One region of the Xanthomonas graminis pv. graminis genome, then DNA from elsewhere that is predicted to be linked to it. Evidence: predicted binding sites of a transcription regulator. Region 1 holds the regulator's gene; the other holds the start of a gene.

What was found. Region 1 encodes FliA, which starts transcription of late flagellar genes. Its sites were predicted from a motif close to TAAAGTTTNNCNNNCNNNGGCCGATAA; they were not measured.
Region 2: the regulator FliA is predicted to act here: its motif matches at 5,655-5,681, upstream of KHF85_RS18690 (GGDEF domain-containing protein).

The regions. Positions count from the first base shown of each region.
Region 1 is NZ_CP076255.1:2,216,605-2,224,354, reverse strand. It holds gene flhF (flagellar biosynthesis protein FlhF) at 1-1,271, shown strand, start outside; gene KHF85_RS09705 (MinD/ParA family ATP-binding protein) at 1,258-2,151, shown strand; gene KHF85_RS09700 (RNA polymerase sigma factor FliA) at 2,148-2,897, shown strand; gene cheY (chemotaxis response regulator CheY) at 2,916-3,308, shown strand; gene KHF85_RS09690 (protein phosphatase CheZ) at 3,308-3,916, shown strand; gene KHF85_RS09685 (chemotaxis protein CheA) at 3,921-5,684, shown strand; gene KHF85_RS09680 (flagellar motor protein) at 6,051-6,791, shown strand; gene motD (flagellar motor protein MotD) at 6,801-7,750, shown strand, end outside.
Region 2 is NZ_CP076255.1:4,283,976-4,291,725, forward strand. It holds gene KHF85_RS18660 (carbohydrate porin) at 1-1,116, shown strand, start outside; gene KHF85_RS18665 (Rossmann-fold NAD(P)-binding domain-containing protein) at 1,199-1,831, opposite strand; gene KHF85_RS18670 (IS1595 family transposase) at 1,982-2,938, opposite strand; gene KHF85_RS18675 (carbohydrate kinase family protein) at 3,230-4,156, shown strand; gene KHF85_RS18680 (MgtC/SapB family protein) at 4,306-4,809, shown strand; gene KHF85_RS18685 (ParB-like protein) at 4,770-5,396, opposite strand; gene KHF85_RS18690 (GGDEF domain-containing protein) at 5,735-7,357, shown strand; gene KHF85_RS18695 (DUF808 domain-containing protein) at 7,476-7,750, opposite strand, start outside.

The DNA of each region.
Region 1 (7,750 bases):
CGCCGAACCGTCCGGCCGCCGCAGCGCAGGCCCCTGCCCCGGCTCCGGCCGCCGCCGACGTGCCCTTCGCCGAATTCCGCATTCCCGAGGACGTGTTCCGCAACGCGCCGATCAGCGTGCCGATGGCGAGCCCGTTCGCCGTCCCGGCCGCGGCCAGCGCCGCGGCCAGCGCCGCCGCCGTGCCGGCGTGGCTGGAGGACATCGCCGCGGTGTCGCTGAGCCCGGCCGCCACGCCGGGCGCCCCGGCTGCGCCCAGCGCCGAACCGGTCGCCGCCGCCACGGTGCCGGCCCCCGCTGCCGGCAGCGCCGGGATCCCGGCGCTGCCGGCCCTGACGCCGGTGCCGAGCTTCCCGGCAGCGCAGAACGACGAACAATTGACTCAGCTGCGCGACGAACTGGCGCTGATGCGGCAGATGATCGAGCGCGAGATGAACCGGCTCACCGACGAGCGCCTGCGCGGTTCGCCGGTGCGCGCCCAGGCGCTGGAGCTGATGGACGACTACGGCTTCGACAGCGGCCTCATCCGCGACGTGGTCATGCAGATCCCCGCCGACCTGGAGCTGCACCGTGGCCGCGGGCTGATGCTGGGGCTGCTGTCCAAGCGCCTGCCGATCGCGCCGCTGGATCCGATCGAGGAAGGCGGCGTGATCGCCCTGATCGGCCCCACCGGCGCCGGCAAGACCACCACCATCGCCAAGCTGGCCTCGCGCTTCCTGGAACGCCACGCCGCCCGCGACGTGGCCCTGGTCACCACCGATACCATCCGCGTCGGCGGCCGCGAACAGCTGCACAGCTACGGCCGCCAGCTCGGCATCGCCGTGCACGAGGCCGACAGCGACGCCGCCCTGCAGCAGTTGCTGGAGCGCCTGCGCGACTACAAGCTGGTGCTCATCGACACCGCCGGCATGGGCCAGCGCGACCGCGCCCTGGCCGCACAATTGCACTGGCTGCGCGCCTCGCGAGTGGTCCGGTCCTTGCTAGTACTCCCTGCCAACGCGCATTTCTCCGACCTGGACGAGGTGGTGCGCCGGTTCGCCGGCGCCGATCCACAGGGGGTGATCTTGACCAAGCTGGATGAAACCGGGCGGTTTGGCAGTGCCCTGTCGGTGGTCGCGGACCACCGGCTTCCCATCACCTGGGTGACCGATGGTCAGCGCGTGCCGGACGACCTGCACCGCGCCAACGCCGCCAGCCTGGTATTGCGCCTTGAAGATTTGCGGCGCGCTGCCGATAAGCCCTGTACTCCGGAGCAGAACCATGCCGTCGCGTGATTACGCCAATCTCACCAATGCCTTCCCCCTGTCGGCAACCCGCAGCGAACCGCTGGGTCCGCTAGGCCCGGTGCGCACGATCGCCGTGACCGGCGGCAAGGGCGGCGTGGGCAAGACCAACATCTCGGTCAACCTGTCGATGGCGCTGGCCGACATGGGCAAGCGCACCCTGCTGCTGGACGCCGACCTTGGCCTGGCCAACGTCGACGTGCTGCTCGGGCTGACCCCCAGGTTCACCCTGGCCGACCTGGTCGCCGGGCGCTGCACCCTGGAAGAAGTGCTGATCGACATGCCCAACGGGTTGATGGTGGTGCCCGCCGCCTCCGGCCGCCGGCACATGGCCGAACTGCCGCCCGCTCAGCACGTCGGCCTGGTCAACGTGTTCTCCGAGCTGCAGCGCGAGCTGGACGTGATGATCATCGACACCGCCGCCGGCATCACCGACAGCGTGCTGACCTTCTGCCAGGCCGCGCAGGACGCGGTGGTGGTGGTCTGCGACGAACCGGCCTCGATCACCGACGCCTACGCCCTGATCAAGGTGCTGTCGCGCGAACGCGGCGTGGACCGGGTGCAGATCGTCGCCAACATGGTCCGCGACGCCAACGAAGGCCGCCTGCTGTACGACAAGCTGAGCCGGGTGTGCGAGAAATTCCTCGGCGACGTGTCGCTGAACTACCTGGGCTGCGTGCCGCAGGACGACTGGCTGCGCCTGTCGGTGCAGCGCCAGCAGCCGGTGGTCAAGGCCTACCCGTCCAGCCCGTCGGCGCAGGCGATCACCGAAATCGCCCGCCGCACCTCGCGCTGGCAGGCGCCGACCGTGCCACGCGGCAACGTCGAGTTCTTCGTCGAACGGATCATCCAGCGGGGGGTCGCCGCATGAACGCCGCCGCCCAATACCGCGCCGTGCAGCGCAACAGTTCCAACGACTACATCGCCCAGCATTCGGACCTGGTGCGGCGCATCGCCCACCACCTGGCGGCCCGGCTACCGGCCAGCGTCGAGATCGACGACCTGATCCAGGCCGGCATGATCGGCCTGATCGAGGCGTCGCGCAGCTACGACGCCGACCAGGGCGCCTCGTTCGAAACCTACGCCTCGATCCGCATCCGCGGCTCGATGATCGACGAGATCCGCCGCGGCGACTGGGTGCCGCGCTCGGTGCACCGCCGTGCCCGCGACGCCGCCTCGGCGGTGCGCAAGATCGAACAGAGCACCGGCCGGGCCGCTGCCGCCAACGAAGTGGCCGCGGCGATGGACATGCCGCTTCCCGACTACATGCGATTGATGGAAGATGCCGCACGCGGCCAGGTACTGAGCCTGGAGTCGCGGGTCGAGGACCATGGCGAGCTGGACACCATCGCCAAGGGCGGCCCCAATCCACAGCAAATGCTGGAACGCAGCGAGTTCGGCCGCGAGCTGGGCAAGGCGATCGGGCAGTTGCCCGAACGCGAGCAGCTGGTGCTGTCGCTGTACTACGAACAGGAATTGAACCTGAAGGAAATCGGCGCGGTGCTCGGTGTCAGCGAGTCGCGCGTCTGCCAGATCCACGGCCAGGCCACGGTACGCTTGCGCGGACGCTTGAAAGCGTTCGAAGCGGCAGACGCCGGCCTGGAAGACGAAGAATAAGACCCAAGGGAGTTAGCGGTGAACAAGAACATGCGGATTTTGATCGTGGACGATTTCTCGACGATGCGGCGCATCGTCAAGAATCTGCTCGGCGATCTGGGCTTCACCAACACTGCAGAGGCCGAAGACGGCAACAGTGCGCTGGCGGCACTGCGCTCGGCACCGTTCGAGTTCGTGGTCACCGACTGGAACATGCCCGGCATGACCGGCATCGACCTGCTGCGCAACATCCGCGCCGACGACAAGCTCAAGCACCTGCCGGTGCTGATGGTGACCGCCGAGGCCAAGCGCGAGCAGATCATCGAGGCGGCGCAGTGCGGCGTGAACGGCTACATCATCAAGCCGTTCACCGCGCAGACGCTGCAGGAGAAGCTGGGCAAGATCTTCGAACGCCTGGGAGCGACCGCCTGATGCAAGCCACCGCCGAACGCAGCGCCCTGATCGAACGCCTGCAAGGTGCGCTGGACGCACTGGAGCGCGGCGACGAAACCGCCTGGCGCAAGGAAATCGACACCCTGGCCGCCTGGCGCACGCGGCCGATGATGCAGGGCCTGAGCCGGCTGGCGCGCGACCTGGGCCAGGCGCTCGGCGAGCTGCCGGTCATTCCCAGCGAAGCCGGCGAACTGGACGACGCCTGCTCGCGCCTGGACCACGTGGTGGAGATGACCGAGAAGGCCAGCCACCGCACCCTGGACCTGGCCGAGGAATGCCGCGCGCTGGCCGAACAGCTGCGCGCCGGCGGCCTGACCGGCGACCAGGGCGAGATCCTCGACAAGATCCGCCACAATCTCACCGAGATGGCCCTGGCGCAGAGCTTCCAGGACCTGACCGGGCAGATCATCCGCCGCGTGGCGACCATCGTGCGCCGCGTGCACGAGGGCTTCGGCGCGCTCGGCCTGCCGCCGAAGGACGACAAGAAACCCGACGGCGGCCTGGCCGGCCCGGCGCTGGCCGGTCTGGACCGCCACGGCGTGTCGCAGAACGACGCCGACGATCTGCTGTCCGGGCTAGGGTTGTAATCCGATGAGCGCCGTGCCCGACGACATCGCTGCCGACTTCATCATCGAGGCCCAGGAAATCCTGGACCGGCTCGGCGAGCAACTGGTGTCGCTGGAGCATGCGCCCGAGGACAGCGAACAGCTCAATGCCGTGTTCCGCGGGTTCCACACGCTCAAGGGCGGCGCCGGATTCCTGGCGATCAACGCCATGGTCGAGCTGTGCCACGCCGCCGAGGACACCCTGGGCCAGGCGCGCGCCGGCCAGGCCACGCTGCAGGCGCGGCACTTCGACGCCGCGCAGCAGTCGCTGGACTACCTGCAATCGATGCTCGACGCGTTCGGCAGCGGCAGCGAACCGCCGCGCGCGCCGCAACAGCTGATCGCGCAGTTTGCGACCAGCGGCGAAGAAACCGCCGTGCCGTCGGGACCCGGGACTCGGGACTCGGGACCCGGCAAAAGCGCTGCACATGCAACGGCCGGTTCCGCCGATTCCGAATTGATCAGCGACGACGAGTTCGAAGCCCTACTGGACAACCTGCACGGTGCCGCTCCCGGCGCCGGAGCACCGCTTTCCCGAGTCCCGAGTCCCGAGTCCCGAGTCCCGACGGCGCCGAAGGCAGCCGCAGCGCCAGCCAAAGCCTCCGAACCCGAACAAACCGTGCGCGTGGACACCAAGCGCCTGGACGCGATCGTCAACCTGATCGGCGAACTGGTGCTGTCGCGCAACCGGCTCAAGACCCTGCGCGTGCGCCTGCGCGACGAAGAACTGGACCGCGCGGTCAGCAGCCTGGACATCGCCACCTCGCGCCTGCAATCGGCGGTGATGCGCACCCGCATGCAGCCGGTCGGCAAGGTGTTCTCGCGCTTCCCCAAGGTCGCGCGCGACGTTGCCCGCTCCTTGAACAAGGAAGTGGACCTGGAACTGATCGGCGCCGACACCGAACTGGACCGCAACCTGGTCGAGGCGCTGGCCGATCCGCTGGTGCACCTGGTGCGCAACGCGATCGACCACGGCATCGAATCGCCGGCGCTGCGCGAGGCCACCGGCAAGCCGCGCGGCGGCCACGTGCGCCTGTCGGCGCAGCAGGAAGGCGACTACGTCAGCATCGAGGTGCAGGACGACGGCGCCGGCATCGACCCGGAACGGCTGCGCGCCAAGGCGCGCGAGAAGGGCCTGATCGATCCGGAAGCCGCCGCGCGCCTGACCACCGAAGAATGCCTGCACCTGGTGTTCCTGCCCGGTTTCTCGACCAAGGCCGAAGTCACCGACATCTCCGGCCGCGGCGTCGGCATGGACGTGGTGCAGTCGCGCATCCGCGAACTCAGCGGGCAGATCCAGATCCAGTCCGAACTGGGCCGCGGCAGCCGCTTCCTGATCCGCGTGCCGCTGACCCTGGCGATCCTGCCGACCCTGCTGGTGCAGGCCGGCGACACCGTCTATGCGCTGCCGCTGGCGCGCGTGGTCGAAGTGCTGCATGCGCCGCGGCGCGCGCTGGGCTGGTTCGACGGCCGCGCCGTACTCGACCGGCAATCGCACACCTTGCCGCTGGTGGACCTGCGCCAGTGGCTGAACATCGAGGCGCCGGAACTGCCGCTGCTGACCGTGGTGGTGCTGCAGGCCGGCGAATCGCGCATGGGCCTGGTCGTGGACCAGGTCCGCGGCCGCGAGGAAGTGGTGATCAAACCGCTGCCGCGCGCACTGCGCGGCCTGCCCGGCTACGCCGGCGCGACCCTGATCGGCGACGGCCGGCTGGCGCTGATCCTGGATGTGGATGGGTTGAAGAGCTGAGGGACCGGGGACCGGGGACCGGGACCGGGACCGGGACCGGGACCGGGACCGGGACCGGGACCGGGACCGGGACCGGGACCGGGAGATGGTGTCCGAGCGAAAATCGCTGTCAAGCGATTTGAAGAAGAAATGCCGTTTTTTTTTGAAAAGGAAACGGCCATCTTGCCATTCAAGCGCAGCGCTTTTTCTGTAGGAGGGGCTTCAGCCCCGACGCTTTACTCGTAACGCATCGGGGCTGAAGCCCCTCCTGCAGCAAGCAGGAATGCAGCGCACTCGCGATCATTCCCGGGTCCTGGGTCCCGGGTCCCCGGTCCCGAAAAACAGCCCCACCATCAAGTCCCTCCCCTCACTGCCGATAGTTTCTGCATGGACAAACTCAGTCTCATTGGCTTGCTGTTGGCGATCGCTTCGCTGGTCGGCGGCAGCATCCTCAAGGGCGCCGGCGTCTCGGCGCTGTGGTCGCCGGCCGCGTTCGTGATCGTGATCGTCGGCACCATCGCCGCGATCCTGGTGCATACCCCGCCGGCGGTGTTCAAGCGCGCGTTCCAGATCGCCAAGTGGATCCTGCATCCGCCGTCCAGCGATCGCCAGGCGCTGCTGCAGCAGATCGTGGAGTGGAGCAACATCGCCCGCCGCCAGGGCCTGCTCGGCCTGGAGAACCAGGTGCAGCAACAACAGGACCCGTTCGTGCGCAAGGGCCTGCAGATGCTGGTCGACGGGGTGGAGCCGGAATCGATCCGGCACATGCTGGAAATCGACCTCGACGGCCAGGAACACTGCGACCTGGCCGCGGCCAAGGTGTTCGAAGGCATGGGCATCTACGCACCGACGCTGGGCATCATCGGCGCGGTGCTGGGCCTGATCGCGGTGATGAAGAACCTCGCCGACCCGAGCAAGCTCGGCCACGGCATCGCCGCCGCGTTCACCGCCACCATCTACGGCATAGCCTCGGCCAACCTGCTGTTCCTGCCGATGGCCAGCAAGCTCAAGAGCGTGATCAAGCACAGCAGCGGCGAGCGCGAAATGATCATCGAAGGGCTCATCGCCATCGCCCAGGGCGAGAACCCGCGCAACATCGAATCGAAGCTGGCCGGCTTCTTGCATTGACCCACGACTATGGCCCGCAAGCGTCAGCACGAAGATCACGTCAACCATGAGGCATGGGCCATCCCCTATGCCGATCTGATGACGTTGCTGCTCGCCTTCTTCGTGGTGATGTACGCGCTGTCCACGGTCAACGAGGCCAAGTACCGGGTCATGGCCGACGCGATGAGCACCGCCTTCGGCGGCGCGCCGCGGACCATGAGTCCGGTGCAGGTCGGCGAGCACCTGATGCAGGGCCAGGGCGGCGCACGCCCGACCCCGATCAAGTCCAGCCCGGCGCTGTCCCTGCCCGATCCGAACCGGCTGCCGTCGACCTCGCCGCTGCGCGCGCCCGCCGCGCTGCGCGACGAGGACCAGTTACGCCGCGCACAGCGCCAGCTCGACGGCATCGCCGACCGGCTCGGCGCCGCGCTGGCGCCGCTGATCCAGAAGAATCTGATCAGCGTGCGCCATGCCGGACTGTGGATCGAAGTGGAGATCAACAGCGACATCCTGTTCGGCTCCGGCTCCGCCTCGCTGGACCAGAGCGCCCGCGCCACCCTGGCGCAGCTGGCGCAGGTGCTGGTGCCGGTGCCCAACGGCGTGCGTGTGGAGGGCTATACCGACAACAGCCCGATCGCCACCGTGCAGTTCCCGTCGAACTGGGAACTGTCGGCGGCGCGCGCGGCCAGCGTGGTGCATCTGTTCGCCGACCAGGGCCTGCAGCCGTCGCGGCTGTCGATGATCGGCTACGGCGAGTTCCGCCCGCGTGCCGACAACGACAGCCAGGCCGGCCGCAACGCCAACCGCCGCGTGGTGCTGGTGATCCTGGCCGACGCCGGCGGTCCCGACAGCGGCAGCGACCCGGCGCCCGGCGCCACGGCCGGCACCCCGTCGCCGCAAGACCGATCGACCCATACCGCCGGCGCCGCGCCGGCGACCCCGCTACATGCCGTCGCGGCGGCTGCCGGCCATGCCGGCCA
Region 2 (7,750 bases), 2.1 Mb from region 1:
CACAACAACGTCGGCGGCAGCCGCGACGATACCTACGCCTATGCCGACCAGTTCTTCCTGGCCGGCACCTTCGACCTGGACAAGCTGTGGGCCTGGCGCGGTGCCACCTTCAAGGTCGAAGTGGCCAACCGCAACGGCGACTCGCTCAACGACGCGGCCGGCTTTCCGACCCTGCTGGCGGTGCAGGAGATCCACGGCCGCGGCGCGGTGACGCGCCTGAGCCAGTTCTCGCTGACCCAGGAACTGTTCGACGACCGCCTCAGCATCAAGCTCGGCCGCCTCTACGCCAACGGCGATTTCTTCTCGTTCTCCTGCAAGTTCCAGAACCTGAGCTTCTGCGGCGGCCTACCCGGCTATGTCAGCAACGGCTGGTACGTCGATCCGATCAGCCAGTACGGCGCGGTTGTCGCGTTCAAGCCCAACGACGCCTGGCGCTTCAAGCTCGGCGCCTACGACGTCAACCCGAACAACCTGGACCGCGACCAGGGCCTGAAACTGCGCACCGACGGCGACAGCCAGGGCACGCTGGTGGTGGCCGAGATCGAGTACCTGCCCACCTTCGGCGACGGCCTGCAAGGCCATTATCGCGTCGGCGGCTGGCGCAACAGCGCCGACTACCGCAACACCGTCACCGTCAGCGGCCTGCCGTCGGACGTCAGCGACGCCGCCACCGCGACGATGGACAGCGAAAGCGGCTACTACGCCACCGCCGAGCAGGTGCTGTGGCACGGACCCGGCGGCGGCACGCTGCGCCTGTTCGGCAACTGGGTGCAGGCCGACAAGGACACCGATCGCATCGACCAGATGCTGCAGCTGGGTGCGTGGCTGGATGCGCCGTTCGCCTCGCGTCCGGACGACCGCATCGGCTTTGCGGCCGGCCGTACCCGCGTCAGCGAACGCCTCGGCGATGCGCAGCGCCGCTACAACGCCGCGCTGCCGGGCGGGGCGACGGCGGTGGGCGTGCAGGGCTACGAATATCCGCTGGAACTGAACTACCAGTACGCCATCACCCCGGCGCTGTCGCTGATGCCGAACCTGCAGTACATCCGCAACGCCAACGGGATCAAGGACAACAACGGCGTGGTCGGTGGCCTGCGCGTCAGCATGAACTTCTGATCGCCGCGTGCCGCGTGCCGCGGCGCGTCAATGGCGACGCGGCCTATCCCGATCGCGTCAAGCGGCCATAGGCTTCTCGCGCTCAGATCAGGCGTTCGGAACCGATCACATGGCAGCCGGCACGCGGCCGCAACGCGCTGTCCACCAGCGCGGCAGCGACGCGCGCGGCGGGATTGATCCGGTAGCGCCGCGGCAGCAACGGACCCAGTACCTGCAACAGCGCGCCGGCCAGCCCCTCGGCCGCGCGCGGCTGCGCCCGCGCGCCGCCGATCAGGCCCGGGCGCACCAACGTGAGCGAGGGATAATCCAGCGCCTGCAGGTCGCGCTCCAGTTCGCCCTTGACCCGGTTGTAGAACAGCCGCGACTCCGGATCGGCACCCATTGCCGAATTCAACGCGAACGCGCTGGCCCCGTGCTGCCGCGCCAACCGCGCGATCGCCAGCGGGTAGGCGTGATCGACACAGCGGAACGCGTCGCGCGAGCCGGCCTGCTGCATCGTGGTGCCGAGCGCGCAGATCGCCGCGTCGGCCTGCCACCACGGCGCCTGCGCCGGCAGCTGCTCGAAGTCCACGAGCGGGTTGTGCAGTTTCGGGTGGACGCGGTCCAGCGCACGCCGGGTCGGCGCGACCACCGCGCTGCAATCCGGCGCGGCGAGCAACTGTGCCAGCACCTGTGCGCCGACCAGGCCGGTGGCGCCGGCGAGCAGGATCTTCATCGAGAACGTCCTCGCGCGATGGGGGAATCAAGCTAAGAGGATGGCAGGCACATGGGCAAGGCGATGTCTGCATGCGCGTCCTAGCTCCTCCAGGATCCACGAGGCGCTTCGCGCCGTACCCTCACCCCCACCCCTTTCCCGACGGCCTGATTAGCGCTGTGTCTCAGCTGTCGTACGCAGTTGCTGCTCTGTGAGCCTTCCCGCGCCGGCCAGGGCACTGGCCAGGCGCGGCACCATGGCGGCCAGGTTGAAGCGGCGATTGAAGCGGTAGGCATGCGCATGCAGGTAGCGCGCGCCGTATTTGGGGAAGTCCACCGCATGGTGGGTGCCGCTAAGCGCCGTTTTGAGATTGCCCAGGATCGTATTGACCCAACGCAGACGAGGCTGCTGGACGCCTTTGCGGCCGCTTCCGGTCACGATGGCATCGTGGGTCAGGCCTGCCCAGCCCACACCGGTGAACGCTGTCAGCCCATCACTGACGACATGGGTGCCCGGTGCCAGTGCCTGCTGAGCCCACGTGTGCACGACGCTTCTTCGGAAGCTGGAGACCACATCCAGGCGGAGATAGCGCGGGCGCCCTTGATGCAGGGAAACCGCTGCAATAAACGGCACTTTATTGCGCCACTGCGGTTGGCCTGGACCACCGGCGCGTTCGCCGCCCAGATAGGCATCATCGATCTGGACCTCTCCGTCGAGCCGGCGTGACTGCTCACGATCGGCCATCGCCGACATCACTTTGTGCTTGATCCGCCATGCAGTGCGATAGCACACGCCCAGTTGCCGAGCCAGTTCCAGCGCAGCAATTCCGTTCTTGGCTTGGCTCACCAGATAGATGGCCAGCCACCACACCCGCAAGGGAAGCTTGGTGTCTGCCATGGGCGTGCCGGCGGTCAAGCTGGTCTGTACCCGGCAGCGCGCGCACTGCCACAGGTGCTGGCGTCCCCGCTCAAAGCCACTGGCATGCGTGTGTCCGCACTGCGGACACACGAAGCCATTGGGCCACCTGGCCTGAACCAAGGCCTCGACACATTGCGCCTCGGAGCCGTAGCGGCTCAGAAAAGCCGGAATCGAAAGCCCCTTTTGGAACTGGATCCGATTGAGCGTCATCGCCGTATCTCACTGAAGAACCTGCATTTCTAAACCAAGGCAGCATCACCAGCTGAGACACAGCGCTAATCAGGTCCCGACGGGAGAGGGGCTATGCACAGCGCAGGCGGCTCCCTTCTCCCGTGCCCCGAAGGGGCGGATGTGGGTACGGGCGCAGCCTCGCTGCCCCACACCCAGGCAGCGGCCACAATCCCACACCACCCAGCATGGTCGCCGCGCTGCGGCTTGTACGCCACAATAGCCACCCATCGCGCCGCCCGGCGCCGCTGCAGCCAACCGAGGAGCCGTTCGATGTTCGTGGTGTGTGGAGAGGCCCTGTACGACATCTTCATCGACGGCTACGCCGGTACCGCGGTCGGCATGACCGCGCGCCAGGGCGGCTCGCCGTTCAACGTGGCGATCGGCCTGGCCCGCCTGGGTACGCCGTCGGCGCTGTTCACCGGGCTGTCCACCGATCCGCTCGGCCGCCAGCTGCGCAGCACACTCGAACACGAGGGCGTGGCGCTGCAGCACTGCATCGACAAGCGCGAGGCGACCACCCTGGTGATGGTCGCGCTGGACGCGCAGGGCGTACCCAACTATTCGTTCTACGGCACCGGCTGCGCCGACCGCGCGCTGACCGCCACCGACCTGCCGGCGCTCGACGCCACGGTCGGCGGCCTGCATTTCGGCTCCTACACCCTGGTCGCCGAGACCACCGCCAGCACCTTCCAGGCCCTGGCCGAGCGCGAACGCGCGCAGCGGCTGATCTCGCTGGATCCCAACGTGCGGCCGACGGTGGAACCGGACATGGCGGTGTGGCGCGCGCGGCTGGCGCGCTGGATCGCGCTGGCGCACGTGGTCAAGGTCAGCCAGGAGGACATCGAATTGCTGTACCCGCAGCAGGATCCGTTCGCGATCGCGCGCAGCTGGCTGCAGCAGGGCCCGTCGCTGGTGGTGATGACCCTGGGCAGCGACGGCGCGGTGGCCTGGCGCGGCGAGGCAGAAGCACGCGTGGCCGGGCGCGCGGTGCAGGTGGCCGATACCGTTGGTGCCGGCGACAGCTTCCAGGCCGCGCTGCTGCACCAGTTGCCCGACCTGGCCGCGCTCGCCGCGCTGGACCAGTCGGCGCCGGCGCTGCAGCGCTTGCTGGACTTCTGCGTGGCCGCGGCCGCAATCAACTGCACCCGCGCCGGCGCCAACCCGCCCAGCCTGGACGAGGTCCGCGCCGCGCTCTGAGGCGAGCCGTCCCTTCACAACGGTGCGCCTGGCTCCTGCGCGCTGCCCGACCGGATCGCCCGTACCACGGCCATGAAAGCGAACGCCGGGTGCCAGGTTCTATATGATGGACCGGCTGCCCAAGCCGGGGCATCGGCTGGGAACGCCCATTGATCGACCTGTCCGACATCGTCCTGCGTCTCGGAGCCGCCGCCCTGGCCGGCGGCGCGATCGGCTTGAACCGCGATCTGCACGGCAAACCCATCGGTGTGCGCACGCTGGGGCTGGTTGGCCTGGCGACCGCGATGGTGGTCCTGCTGGTCGATCCGACCGGCAATGGCGGCTTCACCGATGCCGGCAGCCGGGTCGTCCAGGGCATCCTGACCGGCATCGGTTTTCTCGGCGCCGGGGTGATCTATCACACCCAGCGGCATGTCCGGGTCCACGGCCTCACCAGCGCCGCCTGCGCCTGGCTCACCGCTTGCGTGGGCATCATGTGCGGTGCCGGCCATTGGCGGATCGTGACCGTGTGCTTGGTCATCACGTTCGTCATCCTGCTGTGCGGCGGCCGCGTCGAGCGCGCGCTGCACAAGGCGCTCGGCGGGAAAGCCGGTCATGCGCCAGCGACGCCCGATCAGTCGTCGGACACCGGCCCGCACCAACCCGGCAGGTAGATCGCGTCCTTGCTCCTGGCGATCGCAAGCGCTTTCTCAACGGCGCGCGCGAAATCGGCTTTGACCTCGCGGCGCGGCAGCCGGCGGCGGAACAGGTCGGCCCACAGGAATTCGCTGAACGGCGTGGTGTCTTTGGCAAAGCCTCCAGCACGCCGGACCTCGCCGGCAACGCTGCGGTAGGGATCATCCGTCAGGTCCGCGATCGACGTCGGGATCTCCTTGAAGGGACGGCGCTCGCCCTTGGCGTCATAGGGATACGCCCAGCGTAAATGATCCAGAACGCTCCAGAACGCCGCCTTGTCGACGACGCTGAGATCGGCGATCACGGTGACCAGGATGTCCTTTACCCCTTCATCGTGCAGCGCACGCGCGAGATGGTGATGATCGACGACATAGAAATTGCCGTCCGGCCCCAGCACGACGGGGATCATGTGCTTGCCGAGCAATTCGGCGCGTTTGCGTTCGGACTTGTGGGCGCGCCAGCGCTTGCGCTTTTCCTTCACCTCGCGCATCCCCACCGTCATCTGCGTGGGGCGCAAGGACAGGATCGGGATCGGTTGCAGGATCGGTTCCCGGGTATTGGCCATGTCGTTCTGGGTCTCCTTGGATCGGTCCGGTCGCGCCCGCGACCATACCATGACGCCGCTACCGCGCAACCGCGGCGACGCCAGGCTCCCCGTCATCGGCGGCGATCGCCGCATCCGCGCCACGCGGACATCGATCGCCAAGCCACAGCAGACGTCTTGCTAGAGTGACAGCGTCTGGTCCGTTTTGAACAGGCCTGCGTCGCGCCCGCCAATTTCCGTGACCGTATGCCGTGGGATGGTAGGGTTGTGGCCCACGGCTCAAGCGCACGCCGCCAGCGCCGATATCCTGTTCCTGAGTGTCGCCATGGGCGGCGCGTTTACTGGGAGGAAGCGTCCGCATGCCGGACCATCGCGACGAGCCACCCGTCGGCGGACTGCGCAAGCTGTTGTCGCCGCGTCGCCGTGAACCGGCGCCGCCGGCCGCCTCCGCGGTGGCGCCACGCGGACATGGCCATGGCCATGCCCGTGGGCATGGTCATGGTCCTGGTGCCGCGCCTGCGGCGCCGGGCGAGCACGCCGATCCGGCCGCGGCCACCGCGGCGCTGATCCACCTGTTCAACCACGCCCACCAGCCGCTGGAGCTGCTCGGCGCCTTCGCTGACGGCATGGCCGGCCTGCACGGCGAGCTCGGCGACATGGGCCGGCGCTTGCAATCGGCCGCCAGCAGCAGCGACTGGCCCAGCTACGGCCGCGCGCTGCGCCAGCTGATCGACAAGTACATCCGCACCATCGACGTCGGCGATCCGCTGGCCGGCCCCAGCGACACCGAACGCCTGCGCGACCTGCTGCGCCAGGCCATCGCCGGCGCGCTGGCCTCGCTGCTGCACACCCTGCCGGAACTGGCCAACGCATCGGAGGCCACCGGCGAGGCGCTGCGCCAATGGCGCCCGGGCCTGCCGCTGGAGCCGGTGGCGCAGCGCGTACGCGAGCTGTGTCACCAGGTGTCGCTGCGCGCCAGCGACAGCCAGGAGCAGCAGACCCTGCTGCTGGGCCTGTTCGACTTGCTGCTGGAAAACGTCGGCGAACTGCTCGACGACACCAGCTGGCTGCAGGGCCAGATCGCAGTGGTGCGCGACATGATCAGCGGCCCGCTGGACCGCTATTCGATCGAGGAAGCGCGCGGCAGCCTGCGCGAGGTGATCTACAAGCAGGGCCTGCTGAAGCAGGGCATCGCCGAATCCAAGGAGGCGATGAAGGACATGATGGTGTCCTTCGTCGAGAACCTGGATGGCATGGCGATCAGCACCAGCGAATTCCACGACCGCATCGCCGACTATTCGCAGACCATCCGCGACGCGCGCAGCATCGGCGACCTCAACCGCCTGCTGCAGGAAGTGCTGCAGGACACCGGCCATGTGCAGCAGCAGGCGCTGCGCGCGCGCGACCACCTGATCGCCGCGCGCCAGGAAGTGGACGCGGCCGAGCAGCGCATCCTGCGCCTGGAGCAGGAGCTGCAGGACGTCAGCGGGCTGGTGCGGGTCGACCAGCTCACCGGCAGCCTCAACCGGCGCGGGCTGGACGAACTGTTCGCGCGCGAACTGGTGCGCACCGAGCGCAGCACCCAGCCGCTGTGCGTGGCGATGCTGGACCTGGACGATTTCCGCACGCTCAACGAGATCTACGGCCATCCCGGCGGCGACGCCGCGCTGCGTCACGTGGTCGAGGTGGCGCGCACCACCTTGCGCGGCAGCGACGCGATCGCGCGCTTCGGCGGCGAGGAATTCCTGCTGCTGATGCCCGACTGCACCATCTTCGAAGCGGCCGCGGCGGTGACCCGGGTGCAGCGCGCCCTGGCCCAGCGCGCGCTGGTGCACGAGGACCAGCGCGTGTTCATCAGCTTCAGCGCCGGGGTGGCGATGCGCCGCGCCGGCGAGACCCAGGACGTGCTGGTCAAGCGCGCCGACCGTGCCATGTACGAGGCCAAGAAGGCGGGCAAGAACCGGGTGATTTCAGCGGATTGAGGCCGGGACTCGGGACTCGGGACTCGGGACTCGGGACTCGGGACTGGCAGAGCGTGATCCCGGCGACGGCGGAACGCAACGCGCAGTCGCGATCCATCCGCACCCACTGCGCCCGCTGTTACGAGTCCCGAGTCCCGCGTCCCGAGTCCCGAACTTTCTGGAACAGCGCCACCACCCCCAGCACCAGCGCCCCGGCGACCATGCCGACCAGCGCATTGCCCAGGTTGAGCACCACGCTGCCCCAGGCGCCCTGCGGCGCGAGGCCTTCGAGGGCGTGGTGCAGCGGGCCGATGCTGTGCACCAGGATGCCGCCGCCGACCAGGAACATCGCCGCGGTGCCGGCGATCGACAGCACCCGCATCAGCCACGGCGCCAGCCATAGGATGCCGCGGC